Regions from separate parts of the Bradyrhizobium sp. HKCCYLRH2047 genome, predicted to be linked through region 2. Evidence: predicted binding sites of a transcription regulator. Region 2 holds the regulator's gene; each other region holds the start of a gene.
The links. Region 2 encodes LexA, which represses DNA repair genes until DNA is damaged. Its sites were predicted from a motif close to TGTTCNNNNTGTGTTCNG; they were not measured.
Positions count from the first base shown of each region.

Region 1: a site for LexA is predicted at 2,818-2,835, ahead of ACQR1D_RS19870 (ribonuclease T2 family protein). Genes of this name have one in related genera too.
Region 3: a site for LexA is predicted at 4,553-4,570, ahead of uvrA (excinuclease ABC subunit UvrA). Genes of this name have one in related genera too.

Region 1 covers NZ_JBNPUM010000008.1:97,718-105,367, reverse strand. Annotated here, with positions in the region: gene ACQR1D_RS19895 (ABC transporter substrate-binding protein) at 1-120, shown strand, start outside; gene ACQR1D_RS19890 (NAD(P)H-quinone oxidoreductase) at 139-1,131, shown strand; gene ACQR1D_RS19885 (DUF3617 domain-containing protein) at 1,178-1,726, opposite strand; gene ACQR1D_RS19880 (hypothetical protein) at 1,811-2,116, opposite strand; gene ACQR1D_RS19875 (hypothetical protein) at 2,285-2,743, shown strand; gene ACQR1D_RS19870 (ribonuclease T2 family protein) at 2,876-3,580, shown strand; gene ACQR1D_RS19865 (23S rRNA (adenine(2030)-N(6))-methyltransferase RlmJ) at 3,716-4,576, shown strand; gene ACQR1D_RS19860 (cold-shock protein) at 4,829-5,044, shown strand; gene ACQR1D_RS19855 (outer membrane protein) at 5,293-5,928, opposite strand; gene uvrC (excinuclease ABC subunit UvrC) at 6,172-7,650, shown strand, end outside.
Region 2 covers NZ_JBNPUM010000006.1:146,484-154,133, reverse strand. Annotated here, with positions in the region: gene ACQR1D_RS16420 (hypothetical protein) at 1-631, shown strand, start outside; gene ACQR1D_RS16415 (alpha/beta hydrolase) at 680-1,669, opposite strand; gene ACQR1D_RS16410 (MBL fold metallo-hydrolase) at 1,682-2,614, opposite strand; gene ACQR1D_RS16405 (LysR family transcriptional regulator) at 2,699-3,652, shown strand; gene ACQR1D_RS16400 (molybdopterin molybdotransferase MoeA) at 3,866-5,077, shown strand; gene lexA (transcriptional repressor LexA) at 5,283-5,981, shown strand; gene ACQR1D_RS16390 (hypothetical protein) at 6,272-6,712, shown strand; gene ACQR1D_RS16385 (hypothetical protein) at 6,888-7,145, shown strand; gene ACQR1D_RS16380 (ComEC/Rec2 family competence protein) at 7,100-7,650, opposite strand, start outside.
Region 3 covers NZ_JBNPUM010000006.1:263,585-271,234, forward strand. Annotated here, with positions in the region: gene ACQR1D_RS16950 (hypothetical protein) at 1-268, shown strand, start outside; gene ACQR1D_RS16955 (hypothetical protein) at 491-817, shown strand; gene ACQR1D_RS16960 (DUF1963 domain-containing protein) at 945-1,241, shown strand; gene uvrA (excinuclease ABC subunit UvrA) at 1,399-4,461, opposite strand; gene ACQR1D_RS16970 (outer membrane protein) at 4,739-5,383, opposite strand; gene ACQR1D_RS16975 (outer membrane protein) at 5,670-6,410, opposite strand; gene ACQR1D_RS16980 (outer membrane protein) at 6,623-7,408, opposite strand.

The DNA.
Region 1 (7,650 bases), on a different contig from region 2:
GTCAAGACTCCCGCCGAATCGAAGGGCCCCTGGGACTTCGTCAAGCTGGTGACGAAGATCGCCCCCGATCAGGCGTTTCGTCCGCTCGACCGCAGCAAGTGCGGCCTGGTCGGCAAGTGAGCACATGAGCGACCACACATGATTCCGGACGATCAGCGCGCCGTCATCATCACCGCCGCGGGCGGCCCGGAGGTCCTGTCAGAGCGACAGGACTGGCCGGTCCCGCGGCTCGGCCCCGACGACGTCCTGATCGAGGTCGCCGCCGCCGGCATCAACCGTCACGACTGCAACCAGCGCGCTGCCGGGCCGTCGCGGGAGCCCAATCCCATACCGGGATTGGAAGCCTCGGGGCGCATCGTGGCCTGCGGCGCCGACGTTTCCCCGGAACGGCTGGGTCAAGCGGTGATGGCGCTGACCGACGGCGGCTCCTACGCGCAATACGTCGCCACCGATCAGCATCTTGCGCTGGACCTGCCGAGCAGCCTCGACTGGATCCAGGGCGCCGCCCTGCCCGAGGCGCTGTTCACGACCTGGTTCAACTTCTTCGAGCTGATGCGCATGGCGCCCGGCGAGACCACCCTGATTCACGGCGGCGGCAGCGGCGTCGGCACGATCGCGATCCAGCTGCTGCGCGCGCTGGGACATCCCGTCATGGCCACCGCCGGCACCGCGGAGAAGCGCGCCCTGGCACTCAGGCTCGGCTGCAGCGCCGTGTTCGACTATGCCGATCCCGATCTCGCCGAGCAGATCCGCGCGGCGACGGGGACGCGCGGGGTCGACTGCATCCTCGACACCTCCGCCGGCGCCCACATCGCCCAGGACCTTGCGGCGCTCGCGATGGGCGGACGGATCGCCCAGCTCTCGGCTGGACAGGGCAAGGAGCTGGCGGTGCCGCTGCGCAGCCTGATGGCGCGCCGGGCCAGCATCACCGGCGCGCTCCTGCGGTCGACGTCGCTCGATCTCAAGCGGCGCATCGCGACCGAGCTGCGGCAGCGGATCTGGCCTCTTCTCGGAACGGCCATTCGGCCGCACATCGACAGCACCTATCGCCTGTCCGAGGCGGCCGATGCGCATGCCCGCATGGAGACGGGCCGGCATATCGGGAAGATCGTGGTTTGCGTCCGCGAATGAGCGACGGTCCACGTCGCTGCGCCCATCACGCGCAACGAGCGCCCGCCTACTGCTTCACGCCCGGGATCAGGGCCTTCAGCTTCGCCATGTCCTTGACGTTCATCTTCATGCCGCCGGGCATCACGATGTCCCCGGGCTTCTGGTCGGGCTTGCAGGCGCCGAGCCATCTGGCCTCGATCGTCATCGCGGTGTCCTTCACCCCGGTGCCGGCGGCACCGCCCGTGACTCGCGACATCGTCTTCACCGTATAGGCCGAGTTGAAATCGCCGGTGATGTCGGCATGCGACGTCGTATTGATGCCGCCGAAATTGCAGACCGAATCGGAGACGTAGCCGGTCGCGGTTTTCTGGATATCCTGCTTGGAGCAGACCTGCTGCGCCATCGGAGAGGCGAAGTTGTTCATCTCCTTGTCGGTGGCCGCGTCGGTGCAGTGCTGAATCGTCGCCTCCGGCAGCTGACCGCCGGATCTGATCATCTTCAGCTCCCACAGGCCGGCCTTGCGCACCGGCAGGTCGACGGCCCGAGCCTCATGGCTCGCGGTCACGCCCAGGAGGCAGCAGGCCAACAGCCCGATTGCGATGCGTGTGCAGGTCATGTGCCCCCGTTCCGGCTCGTTGATCGATGCCAGAGCGAATGCCGCCAAAAGATGGCAATTAGGAGAACGGCAGTTGATGGAAGGTCAGTAGAGCGTCCGCAGCGGCCGCTGCGCCGAGCCGTACGGTACCCAGCGGCAGGAGAACGAGACGTAGCCGCCGTAGCGCGCATCGACGGCGCCGAACTTCGCGACCTTGCCGTAGGAGGCGCAGTGGTCGACCGCGAGCTGGCGCGCATCGGTGGTCTGGGCCAGCTGATAGGCGATGATGCCGCCGGTGTCGTTGCCCTTGAAGGGCGGCACCACGTCGGCCTGGGCGGACGCGGCAACCAGAACCATCCCAGCGGCCACCAGGCCTGCAGTCTTCACGAATCCGGCCATCAGCGTCCGCATTGCATTCTCCTCGATCTGGCCTGCCATTCTAAAGGTCCCGTGCGGTCAAGAAAAGAACACCGGCCCCGGGTTAACAGGACTAATCGTGGAGTGTTGCCGCGTTGCACTTGACCTCCTGTGGCCACCGCGGCACGGTCCACGCTCCCGGATCAGCCTTGCGGACGGCCCATGCGCGACTTCAGCTCAGCTTTCAAGACGTTCGGTGCCGCATGCGGCGCGCTGCTCGCGGTCGCGACCGCGCCGGTCCAGGCGGCCAACCCGCTCGAGATGAACTTCTGGCTGTCCGGTCCGAAATATGACGGCCGGGTCGCGCCTTGCGAGGCGGCCATTCCGACCATCGTCTCGCGATTCCAGGACAAGGAGAGCACCTTCTGGAATTCCTCGCTGACGATTACCGGCGTCGCCAATGTCCATGAGATCGCCTTCCGGCCCTGGCAGTCCGACAACATCCCGCGCCGCTTCTGCACCGGCAGCGTGATGATCAGCGACGGCAAGGCGCGCACCGTCAACTTCTCGATCATCGAGGATGGCGGCTTCGCCGGCTATGACCAGGGCGTCGAGTTCTGCGTCGTCGGCCTCGATCGCAACTGGGCCTTCAATCCGGCCTGCCGCGCCGCCAAGCCCTGATTCGCCTTTCCCGGCGCATCGCCCGCTCGCGCGAGCGGCCAGCTGACCAATGGCTGCCTCGGGGCAGCCATTTTTGTTCTTGAAATGTTCCCGCGCGCTGGTAGGCTCCTGGCATTGTCCGGGGAGTATGCCATGTTCGATTGCCTGCGCCGACCTGCCGTCCTGTTGTCCAGAACGATCGCCTGCTTTGCCCTCTTGCTCGGTGTGCTCGCGGCTGGCTCCGCCGCGGCGCAGGACCGGCGCCAGAATGCGCCGGGCGCGTTCGACTTCTACGTTCTCTCGCTGTCGTGGTCGCCCTCGTACTGTGCCGAGGCGGAGGAGCGCGGCGGCCGCGGCAGCCGGTCCCAACAGTGCACCGGCCGGCCCTACTCGTTCGTCGTGCACGGGCTGTGGCCGCAATACGAGAACGGCTACCCCGAATATTGCGAGCAGCCGGCGCCGCGCCTGCCGCGCAACATCATGACATCGATGCTCGACCTGATGCCGGCGCCGGGCCTGATCTACAACGAGTGGGACAAGCACGGCACCTGCGCCGGCGTGTCGGCGAAGGCCTACTTCGAAGCCATCCGCAAGGCGCGGGCCGCCATCAAGATCCCGCCGGAATTTCTCGATCTCGCGGAAGCCAAGACAGTGGCGCCGGCGGCGGTTGAGGAAGCCTTCATCAAGGCCAACCCCAAGCTCACGACATCGGGCATTGCCGTCACCTGCAATCGCACCCGGCTGAGCGAGGTCCGGATCTGCCTGTCGAAGGATCTCGAGTTTCGCAATTGCGACGAGATCGACCGGCAGGCCTGCCGGCGCGACGAGGTCAACATGCCGCCGGTCCGCGGCGGCTAGCGACTGCGAATCGGGCGACCGCAGCGCGTCGGCCTGTGGCCCTGTTGCGGCGGCGCTGATCCGCGGCTCTCCGAAAGGGCATGCGGCGCATCGACGGGGTACCCTTTTGGCATGGAACGGCGTAACCCGGACGGCATGAACTACCGACACGCCTTTCACGCCGGCGGCTTCGCCGACGTCATCAAGCACATCGTGCTGACGCGCATCCTGGTCTACCTCCAGGAGAAGCCCGCTGCATTCCGGGTGATCGACACCCATGCCGGCGCTGGCCTGTACGATCTCACCGGCGACGAGGCGACCCGCAGCGGCGAGTTCCTCACCGGCATTGCCCGCCTGCTGCAGGCGCGGCTGTCGGATCAGGTCTATGCGCTGGTCCAGCCCTATCTGGATATCGTCCGATCGTTCAATCCGACGGCCGAGCTCGTCGCCTATCCCGGCTCGCCGCTGATCGCGCGCGCGCTGCTGCGGCCGCAGGACCGCATGACCCTGTGCGAGCTGGCGCCGATCCCCCGCAAGCAGCTGATCGATCAGTTGCGCCGCGACACCCAGGCCCGCGTCGTCGATCTCGACGGCTGGGTCGCCCTGCCCGCCTTCGTGCCGCCGAACGAGCGCCGGGGCGTGGTGCTGATCGATCCGGCGTTCGAGGCGAAGGATGAGTTCGAGCGGCTCGCCGACCGCTTTGCCGCGGCCTTCGCGAAATGGACCACTGGTATCTACGTGCTGTGGTACCCCGCCAAGAGCCGGCGCGCCACCGAAGAGCTGAGCGATCGCATCGCGGCGCTCGCGGCCGCGGCCAAGCCAACCGGCAAGGTGCTGCGGGTCGAGTTCAGTGTTGCACCGCAGATCGAAGGCGAGGCGCTGACCTCGACCGGACTGCTGATCGTCAACCCGCCCTGGACATTGCATGACGAGCTGAAGCTCATCCTGCAGGAACTGCAGAAGCCGCTCGGCCAGGGCGGCGCGGCGCGCTTCCGAATCGAATTCCCCAAAGCTTGAAACGGCTACTGGTCGAAAAGCCGTAGTCAATCGGCGCGGAACCGTATTATTGTGTCCGATTGTAAGACTGGCTTTACGTTCCGCTTCCGCGAATGGTTGCGGCGGGGTGATCAAGGCCTAACAAGATCCGGCGATCCGGCGCGGCGAGCGCTGGGCGTTAAGGTGGCCAACGCTTTCCGATCAAAGTGATGTCCGGTCGGACGCTGCGCAGGGCGCGCAGTGGAGGAAGCATTGCGGGGGAGGAGTTTCCCGATGGCCATGACTGGGACGGTCAAGTTCTTCAACGGTGAACGCGGCTACGGCTTCATCAAGCCGGACGACGGTGGACGCGACGTGTTCGTGCACATCACGGCGGTGGAGCGCGCGGGCCTGAAGGACCTGACCGAAGGACAGCGGATCAGCTTCGAGGTCGAGCCGGACAAGAAGGGCAAGGGCCCGAAAGCGGTGAACCTGGTGCTATCGTCTTAGGACGAGCCCGCCTGGCGGTCATTCACGCGCCGGCGTGAGTGCAACCGGAGGCGCCTCGACGCCACCTCTTCGTTGGTTTGGAAGCTGTCGGCAGCGCCTGTGTGCGTGCACAGCATTGCCGGCTCGTACGTGCAGGCCGCGCGCGATAATGCGCGATTGCACGGAGGGCTCCGACAAAAAAATCCCGGCCGCGCGAGCGGCCGGGAGGTTGTCGTTGGACGTTTCTTCTTCCTATTCCCTCGTTGCCATCAGAAGTGGAAGTTGATGCCTGCGCGCACAATTCCAAACCGATAGTCGTTCTTCGCCCCCGTGATCACGAAATTGCTGCTGTCGAGATCGACGTAGAGATACTCGATCTTCGCGGTCCAATTCTGCGCCAGGCCGAATTCGGTGCCGGCACCGAGCGTCCAGCCGACCGTGGTGTGCGATTCCGAAAGACCGAAGGTCTCGGCGCGCAGGCCGCCAAAGGCGAGGCCGCCGGTGCCGTAGAACAGGATGTTGTTGAAGGCGTAGCCGGCGCGGCCGCGCAAGGTGCCGAACCACGGGTTGGAGAACTTCCACGGCGCGAAGGTGTCGTTGGCGCCGGTCAGGTTGATGTCGCCCTCGGCGCCGAACACCCAAGGGCCGTTCTGCCAATTGTAGCCCGCGGTCAGGCCGCCGGTGAGGCCGGACGGCTTGGTCGGGTTGTTGCCGACGGTGCCCCACTCATAGCCCAGCGTGCCGCCGAGATAGGGGCCGGCCCAGCTGTAGGCGTTGAGGGGCTGGTTGACGGTGTAGGGCGCGCCGCGCCCGTAGCCGAGGTCCGCCGCCTGCGCCGAGACCGATCCGAGAGCCGCCGCGCCCAAGCCCGCCGCGGCGGCAGCACCGACCAAGAACCTGTTCATCGCTCACTCCACGCCACTCGCCGTCACCCGCCGGAGCATGCGCCGCGCGACTGTGCTGCGCGGGCCGGCGTGGTTACGGAACTCTCGCTTCTTTCGTGAGCATTTATCGAGAGTTTTAGGTTAAGCCGTTGTTAAGCCGGGTTACCCGGCCATTAACGTGCTTAACGGAGCGTTACCGCCCTGCCCTGTGCATGGCGCGATCGCAAGCTGGCGAGACGGCGCGGCAGCGCTTAATTTGCGGACATGACCACCCACAGCTCCGATCCACCCAAGGCGCCGACGCCCCCGAGCCGGCGTGGCGCCACGGCCGACCTGCCACCCGAGGCCATCGACACGCCCGATCTCGACCCCGCCGCCTCGGCTGCAGACGAGGACGATGACGGCCGGCTGCCGGAGCTGGCCGAGGAGAGCCTGGAGGCGGTCGGGGAAGGCCCGCTCGCGATCGGCCACGCGGCGATCGAGAACGCGGTGCGGCTGGCGCCGACCTCGCCCGGCGTCTACCGCATGCTCAACGCGGCCCACGACGTGCTCTATGTCGGCAAGGCCAAGAACGTCAAAAAGCGCCTGTCGTCCTATGCGCGTGCCAACGCGCCGCTGCCGGCGCGCATCCTGCGCATGATCGCAGCCACCGTGACGGTCGAGATCGTCTCCACCACCACGGAGACCGAGGCGCTGCTGCTGGAAGCGAACCTCATCAAGCAGCTCAAGCCGCGCTTCAACGTGCAGCTGCGCGACGACAAGTCGTTTCCCTACATTCTCATCACCGGCGACCATTGGGCGCCGCAGATCCTCAAGCACCGCGGCGCGCAGTCCAGGCCGGGGCGCTATTTCGGGCCGTTCGCCTCGGCCGGCGCGGTCAACCGCACCATCACCGCGCTGCAGCGCGCCTTCCTGATCCGCTCCTGCACCGATTCGTTCTTCGAGAGCCGCACCCGCCCCTGCCTGCTGCACCAGATCCGCCGCTGCGCCGGTCCATGCACCCAGGAGATCGATTTCCCCGGCTATACCGAATTGGTGCGCGAGGCGACCGACTTCCTGTCCGGACGCAGCCAGGCGGTGAAGGCGCTGCTGGCGGCCGAAATGGAGAAGGCGTCGAGCGAGCTCGAATTCGAGACCGCGGCCGTCTATCGCGACCGTCTCGCCGCACTGTCGGCGATCTCCTCCCAGCAGGGCATCAACCCGCGCACGGTCGAGGAAGCCGATGTGTTCGCCATCCACCAGGAGGGCGGCTATTCCTGCGTCGAGGTGTTCTTCTTCCGCACCGGCCAGAACTGGGGCAACCGCGCCTACTTCCCGCGGGCCGAGAAGACGTTCACACAAGAGGAGGTGCTGTCCGCCTTCCTGTCGCAGTTCTACGATGACAAGCCGCCGCCGAAGCTGATTCTGCTGTCGCACGAGATCGAGGAGGCCGAGCTGCTCGCCGAGGCGCTGTGCGTCAAGGCCGGCCACAAGGTCGAGGTGTCCTGCCCGAAGCGCGGCGAGAAGAAGGACCTGGTCACTCACGCGCTGACCAATGCGCGCGAGGCGCTGGGCCGCAAGCTCGCCGACACCGCGACCCAGAGCCGGCTGCTGGATGCGATGACGACGACGCTCGGCCTGCCGCAGGTGCCCCGGCGCATCGAGGTCTACGACAACAGCCACATCCAGGGCACCAATGCGGTCGGCGCGATGATCGTCGCCGGCCCCGACGGCTTCATGAAGAACCAGTACCGCAAGTTCAAC
Region 2 (7,650 bases):
CTTCGACCCGCCCGTGTTCGACCACTATTTGGACTGCGCCTATGCGGCGCTGGCCGGTAACGAGGTGGTCGGACGCGGCTTCGCCATTCCCTTCGCCTTTGGCATCGAGGGCCGCCGGACGCTGCCGGATGCGGGCTGGGACGAGGTGATCCGCTGGGGTCACGAGGATCGCCTGCTGGGGCGGCAGCCGACGACGATGAGCGCGCTCGAGATCGCGCTGCTGCCGAAGGCGCGCGTGCCCGGCAGCTCGCTCGCCATGCTGGCGGCGCTGAAGGACGGCGCGCGCGCAAAAGGCTTTGCCGAGCTGTACGCGCCGGTGCGGCCGAACCAGAAGCATCTGGTGCCGCGGACGCCGATGCGCGCTTATCTCGATCAGCGGCGCGAAGACGGCCAGCTCGCGGATTCCTGGCTGCGCACGCACATCCGCATCGGCGGCGAGATCGTCAAGATCGCGCCGTGCTCGATGACCATCGTCGGCACGCTCGCCGAGTGGTCGCAATGGACCGGCGTGACCTTCGATCGATCGGGTGAGATCGAGATCCCCTGTGCTCTCGTGCCTGTGCTCGCGTCGGTCGCGCACGACCATGCCGCCTATGTCGAGCCGAATGTCTGGATTCGACATCCGCTCTAACAGACCGCACGAAAGCCGTCCGCCCGTTGCAGATCGTCCGCGCCATGATCAACGCGCCGGCACGGCGCGTTCGTCGAGAAATCCGATCACTGCATCGAACGCCTGCTGTCGATTCCGTTCCATCAGGACCATGTGCGTGCCCTGGCCGATCTCGACCAGGCGCTTGTACGGCGCGCTCGCGAGTCGAACGAACAGGTCGTGCGCCATCTCGAAGCTGACATCCACATCCCATTCCGCCGAGAGCAGGAGAACCGGGCAGTTGATGCTGCCGGGATCATAGGTCGGCCTGGCCGCGGTCCAATGCGCGCGGACGTCCTGTACCGCGCCCGAGGGCGCGCGGATCGCGTCGGGATACGGCGAGTCCGGATCGGTCGCGAGCGTCGCCTGCGCCCAGGTCTCGAACCAGCCGTCCGGAATCAGCTTGTCCCGCGCGTGCTCCGGAGCGGCGCCGCGCCATGCCGCCTCGAACGCGCGCGGGGTGACGATCCGATAGGCGCCGAGCGGTCCGCCGGCGTCGATGCGCAACGGCTCGCTCGACAGCCAGAGCGGCGTCACCAGGATCAGCTTCTCGAGCTTCGCGTTCGCCGCGCTCGCGAACATGCCGGCGATCGTGGCGCCCCAGGACATGCCGAGCACGTTGACGCGCGGGATATCGCGATGCCGGCGGATGAAGTCCACCGCGGCAGCGAAATCGTCCACGGCGGTCCGCGCATTGGCCAATGGAGAACCTTCCTCTGGCGCGCGCGACATCTCCGGCGGCCGGCTGGAGCCGCCGTAGCCGCGCGCGTCGACGGCCCAGACGTCGTAGCCGGCCTGCGCCAGCACATCCATGAAGGAGGCATCATCGACCGCGACGTCGAACAGGCTCGCGGACGAAAAGGTGGCGCCGTGCATCATCACCAGCGTGCGCTCGGCCGAGAAGCGTTGCAGGTCGTGCCGGCGCTTGTTGATGAGCTGAAGCTGGACGTCGGACACCGGACCTTCGATCAGGCGGCGCTCGGAAACGATGCGCGAGGAGAACGTTGCATTATCGATCATGGCCATCTCGGATCAGGCGAAGTGCCAGGCAAACCGGTCGCCGTCGCGGCTGACGCGCCCGGCCGAGGACTCGGCGAAATGGGTGGTGAACACGAGGGAGCCGGTCTCCGCGGCATGGTTCATCGCCCATAGCCGTGAGGTCCGCGCCGCCTCCGGGAATTCGCAATAGACCGAATTCCAGTCCGGATGCGCGACCTGCATCGGATGATGCAGCACATCGCCCCAGAACAGCGCGCGCTCGCCACGCGAGCTGAAGCTGATGCAGGCGTGATCGATGCTGTGACCGGGGCTCGGCACAAAACGGAAGCCGCCGACGACCTCGCTGCCATCGACCGTGATCTCGCGCGCGAGGCCGGCCTCGACGATCGGCAGCACGCTGTCTTCGTAGACCCCCGGCATCGGTGGATGCAGCATGGGTCCGAGCCCGGCCGCGTCCCTGATCGCGGCGTCCGAGCCGTCGCCGGCCGAGAGGGCGGCGACATAGGCGCGCTCTCGGCCCGAGAAAACGTGCCGGGCGTTCGGAAACACCGGCATCCAGCGGCCATCGGCAAGCTGCGTATTCCAGCCCACGTGATCCGCATGCAAATGCGTCATCAGGACGAGGTCGACATCGTCGGGGGCGACGCCGGCCGCCCGCAATCGGTCGAGGAACGGCTCGTTCAGGCGATGCAGAACGGCCGCGCCGGGCCGCTCCTTGTCGTTGCCGGTGGCCGTGTCGATCAGCACCACGCGCTCCGGCGTCCGCACCAGCCAGCTATGGATGCTCAGGCGCAGCGATCCCGTGCGCGGATCGACCGATCCCGGCCCGAAACGGCCGCGTTCGCGGGCAATGCTGGCGGCGTCCACGCCTGGAAACAGAAACTCGCCCTCGACCGCATCGAGACCGATCTCGAAAATCCTGCTGATGGTGGCGTCCCCGACGCGATAGGTCGTGATGTCCTGCATGTTTGGCGGCCTCGATCCGAACGGTGATCTTGTCTGGGCCGAGATCTACGATTAGGTCATGCATTCCTCAAATCGATCCAACTCATGCAGTCCATCGATCATTTCGATCTTCGCTCCTTCGACCTCAATCTGCTGGTCGCGTTCGACGCGCTGATGCAGGAGCGCAGCGTGACACGCGCGGCGGCGCGCCTGAAGGTGGGGCAGCCGGCGATGAGCCATTCGCTGTCGACGCTTCGCGTGCTGCTGCAGGATGAGCTGTTCGTCCGCGTCGGCACGATCATGCAGCCGACCCCCAAGGCTGCGGTGCTGGCCGGACCGGTTCGGGCGGCGTTGGCTCAGATGCAGGCTGCGTTGCACGCCGCACCGGAGTTCGACCCAGCGACCGAGCAGCGCACCATCCGCTTGGGATTCTCGAGCGAGGTCGAGCTGCTGCTGATCCCCGAACTCACGGCGGAGCTGCGTCGAACGGCGCCCGGCGTGCGGCTTCTCAGCCGTCCGACCGAACGCAACGAGGTGCATCGTCTGCTCGACGAGGGCGCCTTGGATGTCGGCGTCGGCTGCTTCGAGGCGGTGGCGCTGCGGCACCGATCCCAGTTCCTGTTCGAGCAGGCGCTGAGCTGCGTCTACAATCCAAAGCGCATCGCGATGAAAACACCGATCGGCCTGGATGCCTATCTGTCGCTTCCGCACGCACTGGTGACGCTGACCAACAGCCTGCAGGGCTGCCTGGAGGCGGCGCTGGATGAGATCGGCACCGAGCTCAACGTGGTCTCGGCCTCCTCGGATTTCCTCAGCGTGCTGGCGACGGTGGCCGCGTCACCGGTGATCACCACGATCCCGACCCGGATGGCAAGGCTCTACGGACCCCGGTTTGGGCTGGCGCTCTGTCCGGCGCCGTTGAAGTTGCGGCTGCCGGCGGTCTCGATGGTCTGGCCGCTGCAGCTCGACCGCGATGCCGCATCGGTCTGGCTGCGGAACATGGTGGCAAACATCCTGCACACCACCGAGCGCGCCGCCTGTCGCGCGGCTGCCGGATAGCTCCGTCTGGACTCCGTGTGCACGTGAGCAGATCGCGACTGCCCCCCCCGGCATGATTGCAGAGTTTCTCGCGCGATCGTGAGGCGGCGGGCCACGCGACGCACCTTCAGACGATCGGAAAGCCGGGAGCGGCTTAGGCTCTTGGCCACCCCGTGCGCGTTCGGTTAGAAGGCGATTCAGTCGATCTGCCCGTCTTCGTCCGAAGGTAATCCCATGGCCCTGATGCCGGTCTCCGATGCGTTGTCCGCGGTGCTCGCCGGCACCGAGCCGCTGGCTGAGGAAATGGTCGGGCTGGACGAGGCCTATCACCGCATCCTGGCCCGCGACCTCGCGGCGCTGCGGACGCAGCCGCCCGAGGCGATGTCGGCGATGGATGGCTATGCGGTGCGCGCGGCCGACGCAGCCAAGGCCAAGGCGCGGCTGAAGGTGATCGGCGAGGTCGCGGCGGGACGGCCGTTCGATCGCGTGGTCGGGCCCGGCGAGGCGGCGCGGATCTTCACCGGCGGCGTTGTCCCCGCAGGCGCCGACGCGGTGGTGATCCAGGAGGACACGATCGCCGAGGACGGCCATGTCGTGATCACCGAGGCCGCGATCACAGGCCGGCACATCCGGCCGGCCGGCGTCGACTTCCACCAGGGCATGGTGCTGCTGAAGGCCGGGCGCCGGCTCAGCGACCGCGACCTATCCCTGGCGGCCAGCATGAATCATCCGGCGCTGCCGGTGCGGCGGCGGCCGAAGGTGGCGCTGCTCGCCACCGGCGACGAGCTGGTGATGCCGGGCTCGACGCCCGGCCCGGGGCAGATCGTCTATTCCAACGGCTACGCGCTGCGGGCGCTGGTGCGCAGCGAGGGCGCGACGCCGATCGATCTCGGCATCGCCGCGGATACGATGGCGGCGACGGTCGCTGGAATCCGGCGCGCCCGCGCGGCAGAGGCCGACGTCCTGATCACGACCGGCGGCGCCTCGGTCGGCGATCACGACCTGGTCAAGCAGGCGCTGGAGGCCGAGGGCGTCGAAATGGCGTTCTGGAAGATCGCGATGCGGCCGGGCAAGCCGATGATGCACGGACGGCTCGGCGACATCAGGGTGATCGGACTGCCCGGCAATCCGGTGTCGTCCTATGTCTGCGCCATCCTGTTCATGGTGCCGCTGATTCGGCGCCTGCTCGGCCGCGACGAGGCCGTGATGCCGCGCGAGACCGCCCTGCTCGGCCGCGAGTTGGGGGCGAACGATTCGCGCGAGGACTATCTGCGGGCGCAGCTCAAGGAGCGCGCCGACGGCACCCTGGTCGCAACACCGGTGACGCAGCAGGATTCGTCGCTGCTCGGCAATCTCGCGCTGTCGCAGGCGCTGGTGATCCGGCCGGCGTTTGCGCCGAAGGCGCCTGCCGGCAGCCCGTGCGAGATCCTGCGCCTGCCGAACTGAGCCGCTTCCCCGGTAAAGCCCGGTCCGTTCATCATATTTTTAGGATTGCGGAACACACATCGAACATATAGTGTCCGTTCATGATTTGTTTTTAGTATGTTGCGGGCGACGCGATGACGGTCCGACTCCAGGGCGCTCTCAGCCGGCTTGTGCTCAAGGCGCAGCTCCTGGACTCGGACAACAACAAACCGGGGACCAGGTCGAAATGCTGACGCGCAAACAGTACGAACTTCTGCGGTTCATCAACGAGCGGCTCAAGGAAGCCGGCGTGCCGCCGTCCTTCGACGAGATGAAGGATGCGCTCGATCTGCGTTCGAAGTCCGGCATTCATCGCCTGATTACGGCGCTCGAGGAGCGCGGCTTCATCCGCCGGCTGCCGAATCGCGCCCGCGCGATCGAGGTGATCAAGCTGCCCGAGCTGTCGCAGGCCGCGGGCAACCGTCGCGGCTTCACGCCGTCGGTGATCGAAGGCAATCTCGGCAAGGTGCGCACCAGCACTCCCGCGCTAGACGATGGCGAGCGCCCTGTCGCGGTGCCGGTGATGGGCCGCATCGCCGCCGGTACCCCGATCGAGGCGCTGCAGACGCGCAGCCACACCATCAGCGTGCCTGCGGACATGCTCGGCAACGGCGATCACTATGCGCTCGAGGTGCGCGGCGACTCTATGGTCGATGCCGGCATCCTCGACGGTGACATGGCGCTGATCCAGCGCAACGAGACCGCCGACACCGGCGACATCGTGGTGGCGCTGATCGACGATGAGGAAGCGACCTTGAAGCGCTTCCGCCGTCGCGGCGCATCGATCGCGCTCGAGCCGGCCAACACCGCCTACGAGGTGCGCATCCTGCCGCCGAACCGGGTGAAGATCCAAGGCAAGCTGGTCGGGCTGTACCGCAAGTACTGATCGCGAATGGGATCGGTCGCTCGGCGGCGGGCGCACGCGCTGTCGCCGCCGAGCGAGAAGCCAGCCAAGCTGGAAGCAGCCAGCAAAATACGCCACACGCGAATGCACTTCATGATGTGCAGCGCGGCATGCTCAAACGCTTGTGATCGGCCGCGGGCACACGCGATGCAGATCAGCGCAGAATTGCCGCGAAGCGCGCGCTAACATCACCATCGATGTCCACTCTGATAGAGGCCTGCGCCTGTCCGGGGGGAGCGTGGGTCGGCTATCTCTCAACGAGGAGCGATCCGATGTGTGACTACAGCCTCCATGCGGTTGCGTCCCGTCCCGCCAAGGTCGGCGAGACGTTGATCTCGATGACCTTCCGTGGCACCGCCACCCGCGGCTTCGCGTTGGAGAGCGAGCCGACCGTCGCAGTCTGCATGCTGCCCGGCACCGAGTTGGCCTTCGCCGAGGACGTCCGCTACGACAGCCGCTGGCTCTGGACCCGGACGATCCGCGAGCGCGTCGCGAAGTTCAACAGCATCGAGACGCACATTCCCGATCGCCATCACGACGCGATCGAGTTCGCCGACGGCCGCCACGTGCTGGTGACCCAGCTCTGCGAGGGCCAGCGCGTCACCGTGCTGCAATTGCCGGTCAGCAAGCAGCCGGCAGAGCGTCGCCCGGACATCGGCGAGGACGTGCCGACGTCGCAGGCCACACCGATTCGCCGCATCAGCATCACCTGAGGGCCTGCGCGTCGGCATTTCTGTCGGTCATGAGCGCGCTTTCGAAGGTGGGAGACTTGGTCAACTTGGGTTCTGCAAGCGCAAAGTCCTCTCGGGCGAATCTCACGCCCCGGCATCGCATCGGATAGGAAAGACATCCCTCGGCCGGCATTGTGTGCCGGGGGAGCTTGCCGCCGTGGTCAACAAGATCGATTGGAACAAGGCCGGACGGATCACCGAGCCCGGCCGCTATATGCTTGCGTTCGGCTGGCTGACGGTCACGGCTGATGACATCGCCATCTGGCAACGCTATCCGGGCACCGCGTTCACGCTGGTCGAAGGCCCCTCGCTGTTCGATGGACCTGGTGACACCGAGTATCATCTCGGCACGTTCGAGCTGCCCGGCGCTCAATCCTGCTCGCCCTGCTCCGTCTCCGGCGGCGTCGCGTCCTGAAGCGGCGCGGCCGGCGCACGCGGCGTCAGCGTCGTGTCGAACGCGCCGGCCTCGGCGGGCGCCGGCCACCATGGGCGGTCGGTGCCGCCGGCGCGCGCCGGCGTCACGGTGAAGCCCTTGCCCCGCTGCACCAGCATCAAGGCGCCCTGCTGCCGCAGCCGTTCGCGATCGATCACGGCCGCCGCGCAGGATGACGGCGCGGCGCGCGCGGTGACGATCAGCGCGGCACGGGTGCAATCATCGGCGAGCGCCTCGGCGCGCAGGGTCAGGGCGGCGAAGCGGCCGTCGGCCATCGCGACCACGCAGCCCGCCTCGTCGCAGGAGACGCCATCGGCGAGCGACGGATCCGCCGGCAGCCGGGCATCGGCGTCGGCCGCGAGCCACTCCTTGGTGGCGAACACGTCCTTCCCCGTGCGCATCACATGCAGGCGCCCGTCACGGCTTCGCACCGCCACCGCGCGCCCGTCACCGGCGATCAGCACGTCGGGCAGCGGCGTCGTGGCGG
Region 3 (7,650 bases), 120 kb from region 2:
GATCGGCACCGCCGCAGCGTCCGCGCAGGGCTATGCCCGTTTCGGCGACTCCATGGCCTGGGTGCCGCCGGCGCAGACCACCGATTCCGAGCCGGTGTATGGCGCAGCGCCGGCGCCGGCCTACGCGCCCGGTCCGGTGGCCGGCCCAGTGGCCTGGGGCGGCGGCTACAATGGCACCAACCATCCGACCCCGGGCTCGACCCAGGGCGATGTCGGTCCGTCCGGCAACAACAACGGCACGCTGACCGGCGTCTATCGTCAGTGGTAATCGCTGTCAGATAAGTCAGCGTCCAGTCGACAAGCCCGCCGCCCGGACACGAGCGGCGGGCTTGTCTTCCGCAAGGAGCTACCGAGAGACAGCCGCGTTGGATCATTCAATCGCGGCAATGTGAGCGAAGCGTTGTGTCGCAGCATTGTCGTGACCTGCCGCGGAACCGGCAGGGTCCTTACGTTGTTTGCTCCGCGATAATTAGGAACGAAGGAGCAAGTCATGACGCGCATGTTTGGTTTGGCGGCCTTGACCGCGGTCACGCTGGTTGCCGGCACCGCCGCCGCTTCAGCCGGCGAGTACGGCCCGGGTGGCTACGGCTATGGCGGCCAGGTCACCAGCACCTACGCCTACCGCGATTCCTTCGCCTGGGCGCCGGGTCCGGTCTATGAGGAAGGCTACGTCGCGGTCGCGCCGGGCCTGTATGACGGCCCGGGCTGGGGCGCCGGCTACAACGGCACCAACCATCCGACCCCGAGCTCGACCCAGGGCGATGTCGGCCCAAGCGGCAACAACAACGGCACGCGCAGCGGGTATTATCGCTGGTGAGTTGAGTTGGTAGAGCAACGATGAAGCCCGTCGCGCTTGGCTGAGCGGCGGGCTTTGTCGTTGCGTTACAGGGGGGAGACGATAGGCTGGGTAAGCCTTGTAACCTCGAAGTCCAGCGGACCCGCGCATGAAAGTCATTCCGCCGTTTCAGCTCGTCCCTGAACCGTTGGATGACGTCGCGCGCGAAATGCCACCTTTCAAATGGGCGCCAAAGCCGATCGGACGCAGGCACCGGCTCGGTGGAAGCCCCGATTTCATCCAGGGTGATGAATGGCCGACCTGCAAGACCTGCCGGGTCAAGATGACGTTCTACGGTCAACTCGATTCGATCAATGACGAGATATGTATCGCGGATTGCGGGATGATCTACGTCTTCCTGTGCTTCGATTGCTACGCGTCGGAGTCGTTCGTTCAATCGAACTGATGTACGATCTAGGGTCCGTGCAAGCAGCGACCTCTCGCATGGCGCACGAGCCCGTCGTCCCGACCGTCATCGCGAGGAGCGGAGCGACGAAGCGATCCAGAGTCTCGCGCCCGGCTCTGGATTGCTTCGCTTCGCTCGCAATGACGGCGCGACGGAACTACTCCGCCGCCTCGCTCGCGGCGCCGCGGCTGCGCTTCTTCGGCTTGGCCGACTTCTCCAGCACCGGCTTCAGGAACTGCCCGGTGTAGCTGCGCGGGGCCTTGACGATGTCCTCGGGCGGGCCCCAGGCGACGATCTCGCCGCCGCCGTCGCCGCCCTCGGGGCCGAGGTCGATGACCCAATCGGCGGTCTTGATGACCTCGAGATTGTGCTCGATCACCACCACCGTGTTGCCCTGCGCGACCAGCTCGTGCAGCACCTCCAAAAGCTTCTTGACGTCGTGGAAGTGCAGGCCGGTGGTCGGCTCGTCCAGGATGTAGAGCGTGCGGCCGGTGGCGCGCTTTGACAATTCCTTGGCGAGCTTCACGCGCTGCGCCTCGCCGCCGGACAGCGTGGTGGCCTGCTGGCCGACATGGATGTAGTCGAGGCCGACGCGGCGCAGGGTCTCGAAGGTGTCGCGCACGCGCGGCACCGCCTTGAAGAACTCGGCGGCCTCCTCGACGGTCATGTCTAGCACGTCGGCGATCGACTTGCCCTTGAACAGCACGTCGAGCGTCTCGCGGTTGTAGCGCTTGCCCTTGCAGACGTCGCAGGTGACGTAGACGTCGGGCAGGAAGTGCATCTCGATCTTGATGACGCCGTCGCCCTGGCAGGCTTCGCAGCGGCCGCCCTTGACGTTGAACGAGAACCGGCCGGGCTCGTAGCCGCGCGCCTTGGATTCGGGCAGGCCGGCGAACCATTCGCGGATCGGCGTGAACGCGCCGGTATAGGTCGCGGGGTTGGAGCGCGGCGTGCGGCCGATCGGCGACTGGTCGATGTCGATGATCTTGTCGATGTGCTCCAGGCCCTCGATGCGGTCGTGCGGCGCCGCCGCCTCGTTGGCGCCGTTGAGCTTGCGCGCGATCGCCTTGTACAGCGTGTCGATCAGCAGCGTCGACTTGCCGCCGCCGGACACGCCGGTGATCGCCGTGAACAGGCCGAGCGGAATCTCGGCGGAGACGTTCTTCAGATTGTTGCCGCGGGCGTTGACGACCTTGATGGTGCGGCGATGGTTCGGTGGCCGCCGCTCGGGTACCTCGACCTCGAGCTCGCCGGTGAGATATTTGCCGGTCAGCGACGCCGGATTGCGCATGATCTCGGCCGGCGTGCCCTCGGCGACGATGTTGCCGCCATGGGTGCCGGCGCCGGGGCCGATGTCGAGCACGTAGTCGGCGAGGCGAATGGCATCCTCGTCATGCTCGACCACGATCACGGTGTTGCCGAGGTCGCGCAGCCGCTTCAGCGTGTCGAGCAGGCGGGCATTGTCGCGCTGGTGCAGGCCGATCGACGGCTCGTCCAGCACGTAGAGCACACCCGTCAGCCCCGAGCCGATCTGCGAGGCCAGGCGGATGCGCTGGCTCTCGCCGCCGGACAAGGTGCCGGAGGAGCGCGCCAGGGTCAGGTAGTTCAGGCCGACATCGAGCAGGAAGGTCAGGCGGTCGCGGATCTCCTTGAGGATGCGGGTGGCGATCTCGGTCTGCTGCGCGTTCAGGGCCTTCGGCACCTCGGCAAACCATTCGCCGGCAGCCTTGACGGAGAGATCGCTGATCTCGCCGATGTGCTTGCCGCCGACCTTGACGCACAGCGCCTCGGGCTTCAGCCGGAAGCCTTTGCAGCCGGCGCAGGGCACGTCGTTGAAGTACTTGCCGAGCTCCTCGCGCGCCCATTCGCTCTCGGTCTCACGGAAGCGGCGCTCGATGTTGGTGATGACGCCCTCGAACGGCTTCTTGGTGTCGTAGGCGCGGACGCCGTCCTCATAGGTGAACTTGATCTCGTCGTCGCCGGAGCCGTGCAGCAGCGCGTTCTGCGTCTTCTTCGGCAGGTCCTTCCACTTGGTGTCGAGCGTGAACTTGTAGAACTTGCCGAGCGCGGTCAGCGTCTGCAGGTAGTAGGGCGACGACGACTTGGCCCAGGGCGCGATCGCGCCCTTGCGCAGCGTGACGTCCTTGTCGGGAATGACGAGGTCGGCATCGACATGCTGCTCGACGCCGAGGCCGCCGCATTCCGGGCAGGCGCCGTAGGGGTTGTTGAACGAGAACAGCCGCGGCTCGATCTCGGGGATGGTGAAGCCGGAGACCGGGCAGGCGAACTTCTCCGAGAACAGGATGCGCTCGGGCCCGCTCTTGTCGTGGATCTTGGCCACCTTCTTCTTCTCGTCATGGCCGGGCTTGACCCGGCCATCCATCTCCTTCGAAGAGGATGGATCACCGGGTCTCGCGCCTTCGGCGCGGCCCGGTGATGACGAGGAAGGGGCTGCATCCGCGAACTCGATCACGGCCAAGCCCTCGGCGAGCTTCAGCGCGGTCTCGAAGCTCTCCGCCAGGCGCTGGCCGATATCGGGGCGCACGACGATACGGTCGACGACGACATCGATGTCGTGCGGGAACTTCTTGTCGAGCGTGGGCGCCTCGGCCAGCTCATGGAAGGTGCCGTCGATCTTGACGCGCTGAAAGCCCTTCTTGAGATATTCCGCGAGTTCCTTCTTGTACTCGCCCTTGCGGCCGCGCACGACCGGCGCCAGCAGATAGAGGCGGGTGCCTTCGGGCAGCGCCAGCACGCGGTCGACCATCTGCGACACGGTCTGGCTTTCGATCGGCAGGCCGGTCGCCGGCGAGTAGGGCACGCCGACGCGCGCCCACAGCAGGCGCATGTAGTCGTAGATCTCGGTGACGGTGCCCACCGTCGAGCGCGGATTCTTCGAGGTCGTCTTCTGCTCGATCGAGATCGCCGGCGACAGGCCGTCGATCTGGTCGACATCCGGCTTCTGCATCATCTCCAGGAACTGGCGTGCATAGGCCGACAGCGATTCGACGTAGCGGCGCTGGCCCTCGGCATAGATGGTGTCGAAGGCGAGCGAGGATTTGCCGGAGCCGGACAGCCCGGTGAACACCACCAGCCTGTCGCGCGGGATCTCGACGTCGATGTTTTTCAGATTGTGCTCGCGGGCGCCACGGATGGTGATGGCCCGCAGGCTCGACTGGTTGGCTTGCGCGCGCTGCTTGGCCTTGAGCACTTCATCCATGACGATCGTCCCACGGCGCGAGACCGCGCCATTGTTGCAGGCGCGTTCTGCCGGGAGCCGGCCATCGGACGCCAGAGGGAAAAGGTATCGTCGGAACGTAGGAAGAACGTGGCCGGATTTCCAGTACCGTCAGCGAATCATCAACAATGCGCTCAGGGAATGGCAGCGATTGGCAGGAGGCTGCCGGTTCCGTCCGGCCCTGTGCGCGATCCCGCAAAGAAAAAGCCTCCGCTCTGGCAGAGCGGAGGCTGTGTGCGTTGGCCCGGAGGCGACGTTCTTAGAAGTGGTAGTTGATGCCGACCTGACCGGAATGCACGTTGAGCGTGCCGGTCGCGAGCGTGCCGAGGCCGGTGAAGGTGTAGCTCTCGCCACCGAAGCTCTTGTAGAGGTACTCGCCCTTCAGCGACCAGTTCGGGGCGAACATGTACTCGACGCCTGCGCCGACGGTCCAGCCCGAGTGGATCTTGCTGTCCGAAACGGCGACGCCCGGAGCCGTCAGCGAGATGCGGTTGTCCGCCCAGGCGTAACCGCCGGTGGCGTACAGCAGGGTCGGGCCGAAGGCGTAACCGATGCGGCCACGGACGGTGCCCCAGTCACGGATCTTCGATTCGGCGGTCACGCCAAGCGCGCCGACGGAGGCATTGATGTCAGCCCAGGCAGCATCGGCCTCGAGGCCGAACACGACAGCACCCTGCTGCCAGTTGTAGCCGACGGTGCCACCGGCGAAGCCGCCCTTCATGGCCGCAAAGTCGGCGTCCTCATTGGCGTAGCCACCCATCGCACCGATGTAGAAACCGGTCCAGGTCTGCACCGGCGCGAGAACCGGGGCCTTGGTGTAGGTCGGGCGTGCGGCGAGATCAGCGGCGGCAGCGGGAGCGGCCAGGGCGGCCAGGGCCACGGTCGCGAGCAAGATCTTCTTCATTCCAGTCTCCAGTTTATTCCTCGAAGTCCGCATCGCACCGATAAGCTTACGCACGAAACAGACTCACCCGTTCAAGTTGACGAGGTTCCTATAGCCCGGTTCCGTACGGATTACCGTCACCCTGAAGACACACTCGCGGCCAAACCGCGTTTTTACGGCCCAGTTCCAGAAAGCCTATGTTACTCAATTGCTTGGTTCCGTGTGTGGCGAGCCGGCACGGTGGTATCGGTGCAACAAAAAAGGCCGGCTTTCGCCGGCCTTTCTCGGAACCTGTCGGTTGCAGGTATCAGTATTTGGCAATGACCGGGCCGCCGAAATGGTAGCTGAGGCCGACCTTGACGGTGTGGACGGTGTCCTTCCACTCGGAGCGGTTGGTCGCGAAAGCGCTGTACTGGATCGCGCTCTTGCCGAAGTCGAGATAGTTGTACTCGAGCTTGGCCGACCAGTTCGGGGCGAACATGTATTCCGCGCCGGCCCCGACCGTGTAGCCCCAGCGGGTGGTGGTCTGGCTGAAGACGTTGCCCGGCACGCCGTCGTAGCGGTGCTGCAGTTGGCCCACGGCGGCACCGCCGCTCACGAAGAACAGAGCGGGACCTGCGGCGTAGCCGAGGCGGCCCTTGATGTCGCCGAAGCTGGTCAGCTTGGTGAAGAAGGTGTCGCCCACGCCGGCATTGACCACTGCGGAGCGGCCGTTGATGTCGGCCCAGTGATAGTCGCCTTCGAGGCCGAACACGACGTTGTCGACCTGCCAATTGTAGCCGAGCACGCCGCCGACGAAGCCGCCATTGGTGTTGTAGTTCTGGGTGCCCAGGAAGCCCGGCGCATTGAAGCGGCCAAGGAAGGTTTCCTTGCTGGTGCCCCAGCCGCCGCCGCCCTGGATGCCGGCGTAGAGGCCCGACCAGCTCAGGATCTGCGCGACCATGGGCGGCGCCTTGGTGTAGGGCCGTGCCGCCATGTCGGCCGCCGACGCGGACGTGGCGGCCGCGACGCCGGCGAGGGCCGTCGTGATCACAAGCAACTTCTTCATCAAATTCTCCCCCGGGAGGTTGGAATGACAAGCGATGGGCAAGTCATACACAGGGCATCCCGGAGACGCTGTAACGCGCCCGCCACAGAAACGAAAAAGCGTTATAAATCATATATTTAGCACAAAAACGCCGCGACGCTGCCGGGCTGTTGACACGAAAAAGGCCGGCGTGGAGGCCGGCCTTTCCGAATGCGTGCGAGTGGCGGCTTTTTTCAGTAGCGGGTGCCCATCGGCGCTCCGAATCGATAGTTCACTCGGACGGTCGCCATGTCGATGTCCTGCTTGATGGTGTCGACGCGCGACAGCACGGTGGCGGTGGCCGGGAAGCTGATGTCGCGCGAGCCCATGAACAGGTGGTCGTACTCAACGGCGACCGACCAGTTCGGCGCGAAGCCGAACTCGACGCCGGTGCCGACGGTGCCGCCCCAGCGGGTCTCGCTGGCGGAATCCAGCAGCGTGCCGACCGGGAAGGGCGCAGCCGCATTCGCCGTGCCGGTGTATTTGTTGTGGGTGACGGCCGCGCCGCCCTTCACGTACCAGAGCACGTTGCCCCAGGCATAGCCGACCTGGCCGGTGAACAGGCCGATCGCATCGGTCTTGGTGGTGTTGGTGATGCCTGCAGCCAGCGCAGCCGTGCTCGCGTTCGACGACTTCAGGTCGGTCCAGTCGCCCTGGGCCTCGACGCCGAACACCCAGCTCGCCGCCTGCCAGCGATAGCCGACCTGGCCGCCGATGAGTCCGCTCGAGGCATTGTGGCAGCCTTCGGACTGGGTCGGCACGACCGGCACGCCGCCGACGCGATTGAGCGTCCAGCAGTTGTGGCTCCAGTCGGCGCCGCCATTGACGCCGAGGTAGAACCCGGCCCAGCTCGGCAGCGGCGTGACATAGGCCGGCGGCGGCGCCTTGCTGTAAGGGCGCGTCGCGAAGTCGGCCGCGGAGGCCGGCGCCAGTCCCAGCGCCGCGGCTCCAGCGGTCAAGATCAAGGTCGTCTTCTGCATTCGTCTCTCCCCAGTCCCATAACTGTCCTCGCACCGGATCCCTCCGATCCGGGCCCACGCGAAGGTGGCCTGTGGCTGGTTGTAGGAGACACTGCTTTCTAAACTCGTGATCGGCAGCAGGCGTGCGGCGGGATGTGTCGAACGTGCTTAAGCGCGGGTAAAGATCGCGGCCGTCGCGCCGATCGTGGAGCTGTCCCGAGGGCACGCATGGTGAGCGCCTGGCGCGTCAGGCCTCGAGTGCC